Regions from separate parts of the Paenibacillus sp. FSL H8-0261 genome, predicted to be linked through region 2. Evidence: riboswitches for the same ligand, from Rfam matches in the RefSeq annotation. Region 2 holds a riboswitch; each other region holds the start of a gene.
What was found. A riboswitch is a leader RNA that binds a small molecule or an ion and turns the genes downstream of it on or off. The one in region 2 is predicted to bind cyclic di-AMP.
Positions count from the first base shown of each region.

Region 1 (2,201 bases), 1.6 Mb from region 2:
TTAATCAGCATAATCTTGATTTAATTATTGCTGGCGAGGGCCCCGAATGGGAAACTCCAGAATATGTGAGGGATGCTGTCCACCAAGGCAGATCAAAAGCGCTGATTATGTTAGGTCATGCGGAAAGTGAAGCTCCAGGAATGAAATATTTAGCTGAAGTTCTGGCACAGAAATACCCAATGATTCCCACTTATTTTATTGCTGAACAACCGGTCTATCAGCTGGTTTAATTCGTATAAACCGAAATGAAGAATAAATTTGCATATTATGGAGAAAATGATTGGAAACCAGGTCACTGAGAAAGGAGTGTTTCAATGGAAATTCCTTTGGAGGCTGATGAAGTGTTAAGTCGTATCAAAAAGCTTCAAACCGATGGAAGCTCGATCAGCAAAAAACAAGTGAAGCAAAGCGATCCTGATCTTATGAGAAGTGCGCTGTTCTTTTTTCCGAGCTGGGAGCATGCATTGAAAAACGCCGATCTGTTGTAGCCATATGATTGTATAACGAAGCCGAGTGGTTCAGGGATTGATCTCTGATGGCCGCTCGGCTTTTTTTAGATATATTGAGTAAACAAGAGCAAAAGAAAGAGAAAACGAAGTGTATGCTCAATATGAAATGAAAAGCATGGCTTTCAACATTATTTTGCCCACGGCTCAACTTTACAAGAAACCTTACACGGAGTATGATTCATCACATAACTGACAATTACATAAGAAGTCCGCTTAATTTCCGTTAAGGAAAGCGGGGGAACCAACAACTGGGAACCAGTGTAACAATCGGTACTAGTTATGGGGTGAATCCTGTTCCAGGTGCATAAATGCATCCATGCAGGTAGGGCAACTCTCACTGCCCGAATCCGACAGCTAACCTCGTAAGCGTATGGAGAGAGGATGAATGGCGTATTTGATGATGAATAGCCACAGAGAATCCCTCTGTGGTTTTTTGCTGCGTTAAAAAGCAGATATAGTTGTAGAACCTATCTATGAAAGAGGTGTTAACTTTGCCTATTGCTAAACTGAATGGAACTTCGCTCTATTACGAAATCAATGGAACAGGGGCTCCGGTTGTGTTTATCCATGGACATGGATTAACACATAGTATGTTCAAGCCACAATTGGAGTATTTTTCTGATAAATATAAAGTGATTCTGTGTGATTTACGGGGGAATGGCAAATCAGGTGAATTACTGCAGGCCCCAAACGAGATTATTGAAACCCAATGTCTAGATATAATTATGCTATTAAATGATTTGGGTATTCGTGAGGCTGTTTTTGTTGGGAGTGCCTATGGGGGGCTCGTCGTTCAGCATATTGCGAAACAATATCCAGAACGAGTAAAAGCGATTGTTGTCGCGGATAGCTTTTGTAGAAGTCAGGCGTCAACGATAATCGGTAAAATCCAGCTTATGGCTGCTTATTGTAGCTGGTTAATGTATTACGCTCCAAGTGAGCTTGTACTGCCTTCGATTCGTATGATGTACCGGGAACGCTGGAATCTGGCTTATAACGAGATTAGAAGAGGACTTCTCGATAAACGTCCACGGGAATTGTATCGGCAAAGGCTGGCTACGAGCCATGTGGATTACACTAGATGCTTAAAGTCTTTTAAGCGTCCCGCCTTATGTATTGTAGGTGACTTTAGTGAATTTGGAGTTAATTGTATGAAGGATATGGTGTCTCAGCTGCCACATGCTCAGTTAGTGATCATCCCTAACGCATTAGATCCTAGTAATCTGTGTCAGCCGGAGAAATTTAATGCTATACTTCAGCGGTTTTTGGAGAAACAGCAGGAAACTCAGCAGATTAGTTGAACTTAGTGGTAAGTGAGAAATGAGGGGCGTCCCATAGCCGGGGAGTATGTACTGGCTACGGGGCGTTCTTCTGTATGTCTGTATTTTGTACAATGCTGTCTACTGATGTAAGATTAAAGTTATTCGATACTAACTATCTAAAGGAGCTGAGTCATGATGTCTCAAGCCGAAACCATAAAATTGACCTCATTATCTTCAAAAGGGGGCTGCGGCTGCAAAATCGGTCCCGCCGATCTCATGCAGGTTATTCGCAGTCTACCACCAACCGTTCCTAATCCGGATCTACTTGTGGGTCTTGATACCAGTGATGACGCTGGGGTATATCGATTAAGTGATGATCTGGCGTTAGTGCAAACTGTTGATTTTTTCACGCCGATCGTGGACGACCCTT
Region 1 is NZ_CP150297.1:5,921,481-5,923,681, reverse strand. Features, by position in the region: gene MHI27_RS26295 (Nif3-like dinuclear metal center hexameric protein) at 1-230, shown strand, start outside; gene MHI27_RS26290 (hypothetical protein) at 315-488, shown strand; cyclic di-AMP (ydaO/yuaA leader) riboswitch at 710-894, shown strand; gene MHI27_RS26285 (alpha/beta fold hydrolase) at 1,001-1,810, shown strand; gene selD (selenide, water dikinase SelD) at 1,967-2,201, shown strand, end outside.
Region 1: linked by a shared signal. The riboswitch ahead of MHI27_RS26285 (alpha/beta fold hydrolase) and the one ahead of MHI27_RS02650 (hypothetical protein) in region 2 are both predicted to bind cyclic di-AMP.

Region 2 (2,201 bases):
CCTGCAGCTGTTGCTTTTCTCGGATATTTTTATATATTTCGTATATAATTGTTCGGTCCATACAGTATTCACAGGTAGATGGGCTGCTGAAATGGCGAAGTGATTCAATCTGCTTCTGACCAAAAGCATAGCCGACAATAGTTCTGTGATGATCCTCTTCGAACCACAACGCTCCAAAGCAAACATAATTTAGACTTATCGGCTCAAGTAGCCCTTGCTGAGTTCCCCAATAATAGTGTTTCATTCCTTTCACCCCGTCCAGCATGCTATCACCCTATAGATTCAGGTAACGCAAAAACCGCAGCAAGAGGAGGACCTCTGCTGCGGTTTTGGAATACAGGTATACACACACCTGTGCCAAAGCGTGGCGGATCAAGGGTCTCTCTCTTTACGCTTACGAGGTTAGCTGTCGGATTCGGACGGTGAGAGTCGCCCTACCTATGTGAGACTTGAACAGTCTCCTTCGGATTCACCCCAAGTAGGCCATGTGGCCTGATGGTTCCCCCGTTCCCTGCAAATGCAGGAACTCAGCGTTGAATGTATTTCGTGAAATAGATTCAACCCGAATCATACTCTTTTCAAGGTGTTTCTGTAAAAACAGAAAGTGTTCTTTTGAGCGCAATTTAAACCAAATCCTGCCTACTACGACGGAAAAGGGAACCAAATAGGTATTTATTGCGAGTTATCGGGCTTCTTCCTCGCTTAATCTCGACTTCTTGTTTTCTTACCTACTAAAGGCGATTTTTTGAGATTTCTACATTTGTGGTGAATAAAATCACATGGTATGCCCGCTTTTCGCTAATGGATTAAAACTCGAGTAAACAAGAGATATAGAGAGATTGGATATCAAGTAAGCGCTATCCAACGCGAAAATAGTTTTTAATTTGCATTATTTTGGCATCAATCAGGTTTTACAATTCTTCCTGCATAAGGGTATGATTACTCCTGTTTCAACAACAATCGAATATTTGATCCGCTTAATTTCCGATAAGGAAAGCGGGGGAACCAACAATCGGCAGACGATGTGAGAGTCGGAAGCCGGTTATGGGGTGAATCCTGTAGAAGATGCGAGTGAGCTCGCATCTATACAGGTAGGGCGACTCTCACCGCCCGAATCCGACAGCTAACCTCGTAAGCGTATGGAGAGAGGATGAGTGCAATGTGACCGCTAGCGAGCCACAGAGGAGAATCCTTTGTGGCTTTTTGCTGTGCTTTTTTAAGCAAAGCATTTATGGAAAACCTCACGAAGAGGTCGTTATATTCATCATTAGCGGTAGCTTTTCTTTCAAGATCAGGGTGATCAAGCTCTGATCTTACAAGCAAAGCATTTGAGGAGAATAAGAGATGACAGATCAGAATGAATATGTACTGGTATGTGCGCCAACGAAGGCAGGCGAACATTTTATTAAGCTTCTAAAATTCAGAGGCATTAAGATGGCCGGATTGACCAACAACTTGCCTGAGAAGGCCCTACTCGAAGAGATGGGGATTGAACAAGTCGTTCTAGTTGATACCCGCCATCAGAATACTTGGTTTCGCCCGCCGTTCCCGGTAGGACGGGTATATCTGTTCGAGAGCAGCTTTACGTTATGCTGCCGCTACATTCAGATGTGCCGCACCTGGACGACACAGCCGATTTTTGTAATCACAAGCTCAATAAATCCTAGATTGGTCTATAAAAGACTTGGTGCAAGTTATGTAATCTATTCTCATAGTGGTGATGCTGATTTTCTAATCGATAAATCACCTCATCAAGGATAAAAGAAGGAGTGCGGGAGATATGATGGATCTGTATATGGTGGCTTCGTTAGCTGTAATTTACGGGTTGTTTTATGGATTTATGCGCTGGTGCGCAGGTGTAGTTGAGGATACAGGGAGGGATAAGCTGTGATTCTAGTAATCGCTGTTACCCTACTGTTGTTTGTATATCTGGTTTACGCATTGATTCATCCGGAGAAATTTTAAGGAGGGGCATTCATGGGCATTTTGCAAATAGTGGCTGTAATCGTAATTCTTATCTTGCTGGTTAAGCCGATGGGCACGTATTTATATTATGTGTTTTCTAATGAACCGAACCGTACGGATCGATGGTTTGGAGGCATGGAAAAAGGAATTTATAAGCTGATCGGCCTGAAAAAACGGGACGGTATGTCCTGGAAGAAGTATGCGCTCAGCTTTGTTTTAACGAATATCGTACTGGT
Region 2 is NZ_CP150297.1:593,986-596,186, forward strand. Features, by position in the region: gene MHI27_RS02645 (hypothetical protein) at 1-244, opposite strand, end outside; cyclic di-AMP (ydaO/yuaA leader) riboswitch at 378-543, opposite strand; cyclic di-AMP (ydaO/yuaA leader) riboswitch at 965-1,154, shown strand; gene MHI27_RS02650 (hypothetical protein) at 1,345-1,761, shown strand; gene kdpF (K(+)-transporting ATPase subunit F) at 1,888-1,965, shown strand; gene kdpA (potassium-transporting ATPase subunit KdpA) at 1,978-2,201, shown strand, end outside.

Region 3 (2,201 bases), 3.2 Mb from region 2:
AACCAATGAACCATCATTCCTAGCTGTGACAATGTGAAAGGAATGAATACACCAACCGCATAAAGTGGAATCAAGCTTTCTGTATTTCCGTGGAATGCAGCTACAAGCACAGCAGACAGAACACCTAGAAAAATAATACCATTAGAGAAACCTAGACGGTCTCCACGAACCATAAAAGCATGTGGCATATATTTATCTTTTGCAAACATAAATGCGAGCAGCGGGAACGCTGAGTAAGCTGTATTAGCTGCCAAGAACAAAATTACTGCTGTGATACCTTGAATGAAAAAATATAAGGTTCCGCGGCCAAAGGTCGATTCAGCGATCTGTGAAACAACCGTTGCCTTTTCATCAGGCACTATGCCGTACCAATACGCCAGTAGTGTGATACCTGTAAACATAAATCCAAGTATAACCCCCATAACCATTAAGGTCTTGGCTGCGTTCTTTTCAGCTGGTGCTTTAAAGTTTGGAATGGCATTAGATACAGCCTCTACACCCGTAAGTGCCGAACAGCCAGAACTGAAGGCTTTTAATAGTAGAAACAAACTAACATTAGAAACAGCAGAGCCAATTTCAGGGACATTCGCATGTACGCCACCTGCTGCATATTTAATAATACCGGAGATAATCAACACTACAATCGACACTACAAACAAATACACTGGGATTGCGATGAATGAAGCTGATTCTGTAACTCCGCGAAGATTAATCAAAGTAAGTAAAATAATAACTGATACTGCAATAAGAACGGTGTGATTATGAAGACTTGGAAAAGCCGATGTGATCGCATCCGTCCCTGCCGACGCACTAACAGCTACGGTCAGAATGTAATCCACTAACAAAGACCCTCCTGCTAAGAGCCCCGTCGGAACACCAAGATTACTCTTGGCAACGATGTAAGCTCCGCCTCCCTGAGGATAAGCGTAAATCGTCTGCCGATAGGATAAAATCAGGATGGCCAGCAGGCCCAATACGGCTAATGCAATTGGCAGGGAATACCAGATGGCAGTAAACCCCGCAGCCACCAGTACAATCAAAATTTGTTCCGTTCCGTAGGCTACAGACGAGAGCGCATCAGAAGACAGGACAGCCAGTGCTTTAACCTTGGATAACTTTTCATGATCGAGTTCGTTCGACTTCATCGGACGCCCGATCAATAGTCGTTTTACCTTGCTTACCATGGTGGATACAGTTCCTTTCTTTGGGAGCTGAAACGGAATTTCCGCGCGCTGTTTTCATTGGTGGATTTCATAAATGCAGACACTAAAAATAGCATACGGAAATGATCCGCATGCTATGCATGGTCATTATCCCACCTTTGCTTACGAGGTTAGCTGGCGGATTCGGGCTGTGGTTTAGCCCTACGGTATAAGTCTAATCGACCCATTCCGATTCACCCCATTGGCACATATGCCAAGTTTGGTTCCCCCGTTTTTCCTAAGAAAATTCAGCGCATATTCAACTTCTCACAAGGTCTAATATTAGTCTACAAAGTGTATACAGTAAAGCGTTGAAAAAAATGAAAAAAGAATGAAAAAACATCCAGTAAGCGCAAATACAGCGTCTTATTGGATGCTCTCTTTCATTCTCTTCAATTATCCCTCTGGATCGTGTTTTTAATCACTTTTCACATTTTTTCGGATCATTTAAAATTAAAAAATCAAAATCCTAAACTTTCCTCTGTATCTAACTCCATCACTTCTTCTTCCTTGCGTCCGTACCAAAGTAAAATGCTAATTAAAGCAAAAGCGATTAATGCAAGGAAAGGAATCGTAATGAATCCAAAAAAGTTCAAGTAATCCTTATTACAAGGAACACCAATTGTACAAGGAAGCACTTTACTTAACGCAGGAATCTTCTGCTCCGCATAATGATAGATCGAGATACTGCCACCAATCAAGCTTAGTGGAAGTACATATGGGATAATCCTTTTATCCCCTCGAAAGGTTGCAATTCCCAAGAGGAATAACTGAGGATACATAAAAATTCGCTGGAACCAGCAAAGCTTACAAGGTTCATATTTCAATACTTCGCTCAGATACAAGCTACCAGCAACAGCAACTAAAGAGACGAACCAGGCCAGATACAGGCAGTTACGCTTGCAAAAAGATAGGAACTTTGTCACTTTGCCTCCACAGCTTTTGCGGCGTCGTTAATCTCAGTTGAAATCGCTTCAATGTTAAATGGATCCGCAGTCA
Region 3 is NZ_CP150297.1:3,757,068-3,759,268, forward strand. Features, by position in the region: gene MHI27_RS16595 (APC family permease) at 1-1,184, opposite strand, end outside; cyclic di-AMP (ydaO/yuaA leader) riboswitch at 1,308-1,466, opposite strand; gene MHI27_RS16600 (disulfide oxidoreductase) at 1,664-2,128, opposite strand; gene MHI27_RS16605 (thioredoxin domain-containing protein) at 2,125-2,201, opposite strand, start outside.
Region 3: linked by a shared signal. The riboswitch ahead of MHI27_RS16595 (APC family permease) and the one ahead of MHI27_RS02650 (hypothetical protein) in region 2 are both predicted to bind cyclic di-AMP.

Region 4 (2,201 bases), 550 kb from region 2:
GATCATCTGGCGTTCCTTAACGGTTATCATCACTATAGCTTATCAAAGAATAATTTGCAAAAGCTTCAGCCTAGTTTAACTCCGGCTTCACAGGTCCAATCACATAAACGGTACGTGATTTACGTCCGAAATTACGCACATGGCTCAGTGAATCATAATAGACATCTACTTTATTGCCTTTAATGGCACCGCCAGTATCTTCTGCTCGGCGGAATCCAAGCCCCTCGATATATACCCACCAGCCAATAGGAATTACATTCGGGTCTACCGCAATTGTACGACCTTCCGTTACGCGTGTTCCGGAAGCAGTTTTGTTACCAATACCTGGCTCTTCTGATGAATAAGCTGTCATGGAGACGTTCTTAATCATCTTCTTGTACTCAAAGTCTACGCCAGCCTTGCTTGTGACATTATTAGTCTTAGCGCTAACCTTAGCCGTTTTTGAAGTGGTGTTTGATTTGGAAGTTGTTGTAGTCTTAGCTACAGCCGGCTTAGGAAGTGCTTTGGTACCAACGGCAATAATCTTATCTTTCGTTACCGTTTGTACTTCCTTACCAATCATGCGCATAGAGGCCAGTTCTCCGTCTTGGTAGATCTTCTCAATATGCTGAATCATGACGCCTGGTTTGCCTGCCTGTGCCACTCTAACTGTTCCCACAGTAAGGGAGGGGTCTGCTGTCTTGATGACTCTGAAGGGTAAGTTAGTTGTTCGCTGTACGGTCTGTTTGTTGATGCGAACAATCTTAACCTCCATGTTTGCAGAAATGGTGGTGTCTAACGAAGGGAAAATCTTATCATGACCTTCTAGGGTAATGCCCATTTTCTCAATTGCTTTACCAATTGTGTCCTCGGTCGTATATAACGTTTTTGTTGCTCCATCCGCAGTAAGACTAATTTTCTGCGCACGATTGATAACGACACGGTCACCGTCTTTTATTTCATCACTCAGACCTAAAGATAGTTCATCATGCGGCTGCAGCGAAATTTGCTCTTTCTCCAACACATCACCAAGAAGCGCTTCCCGCGTTTCAAGCGTCTGTGTTTGCCCGTCTATTACTAAAAATAATTGTTTGTTACTTTGACCGTGTACGTACAGCAGAATAAGTAGCGCGATAGCGACTGAAATCACGCCTGCAAGTAAAAGTACGCGAGTATTTACTTGCTCCCACCGTAATGCGAAAGACCTGCTGGATGACTGCGAATCATGGGATACTTCTGGTTGGAATACGCCCATTCTCTCCATCCTCCTTACATAGCCCCGTCGTCAATTGTATATCATGAGGACTGAATTCCTTTGACGAAACTATTTGAGATTGTCACAGGACACGCACGTAATAACTTAGCGTCTCCTGCTCATGGATCGCCTGCTCGGCACAGCTACTCCCACCCCTGTTATATAACAGTATGTGGGCAACATTCTATTTATTCAAAAATAAAAAAGCCTAAAAAGAGTTCAACTGAGGACTCTTTCGTGGCTTCTCCAATATCAGAATAGAGAATGCTTGTGCACGAGGTTGCCTCTCTTACTTGCGCTTACGGGGTTAGCTGTCGGGTTCGGACGAAAGAGAGACGCCCTATTTCAGGTCACCCGCTCATGGCGGTTGCCCTTAAATTCACCCCAAAGACCACGTGAAGAAATCAAATACTGTCCTACGGCACGTCTAAACCGTATTTAAAATACAGGCATGCGGTAGGTCAATATTGGTTCCCCCGTTCTCCATACGGAGACTCAGCGAGACGATCCATGAATCAATGGCTGTCACTATAACACAGCTCACATCACTGAAAAGATGATATCCTGTTTTGATGCATGTTGTAAAGGACGATTCAACCACGTTTACGCAAAAATATGGTTAAAATATTGTAATATTCAGCCGTTTTTATATTAAAAAAGTTTAATATATCGGCCATTCTCTATTTTTCACCTGTTTTGCTCCCGTTTTCACTCAATCCCAAATCGTTCCAGTGCGTTCGCATACGTTATTTTAGCCAATTCTTCCCATGTTAACCCTTTAATTTCAGCTGCTGCCTCTGCTACAAGCTTCACATGAGCGCTCTCATTTCGCTTCCCGCGGAAGGGGTGTGGAGTCAAATATGGAGCATCGGTTTCGATCAATAATCGGTCTAGTGGTGTCTGCGCAAGCACTTCTTTTGGCACTCTTGCATTTTTGAACGTAATGGGTCCTCCAAAGGATAAATGA
Region 4 is NZ_CP150297.1:41,626-43,826, reverse strand. Features, by position in the region: gene MHI27_RS00190 (3D domain-containing protein) at 71-1,234, opposite strand; cyclic di-AMP (ydaO/yuaA leader) riboswitch at 1,516-1,745, opposite strand; gene MHI27_RS00185 (TatD family hydrolase) at 1,943-2,201, opposite strand, start outside.
Region 4: linked by a shared signal. The riboswitch ahead of MHI27_RS00190 (3D domain-containing protein) and the one ahead of MHI27_RS02650 (hypothetical protein) in region 2 are both predicted to bind cyclic di-AMP.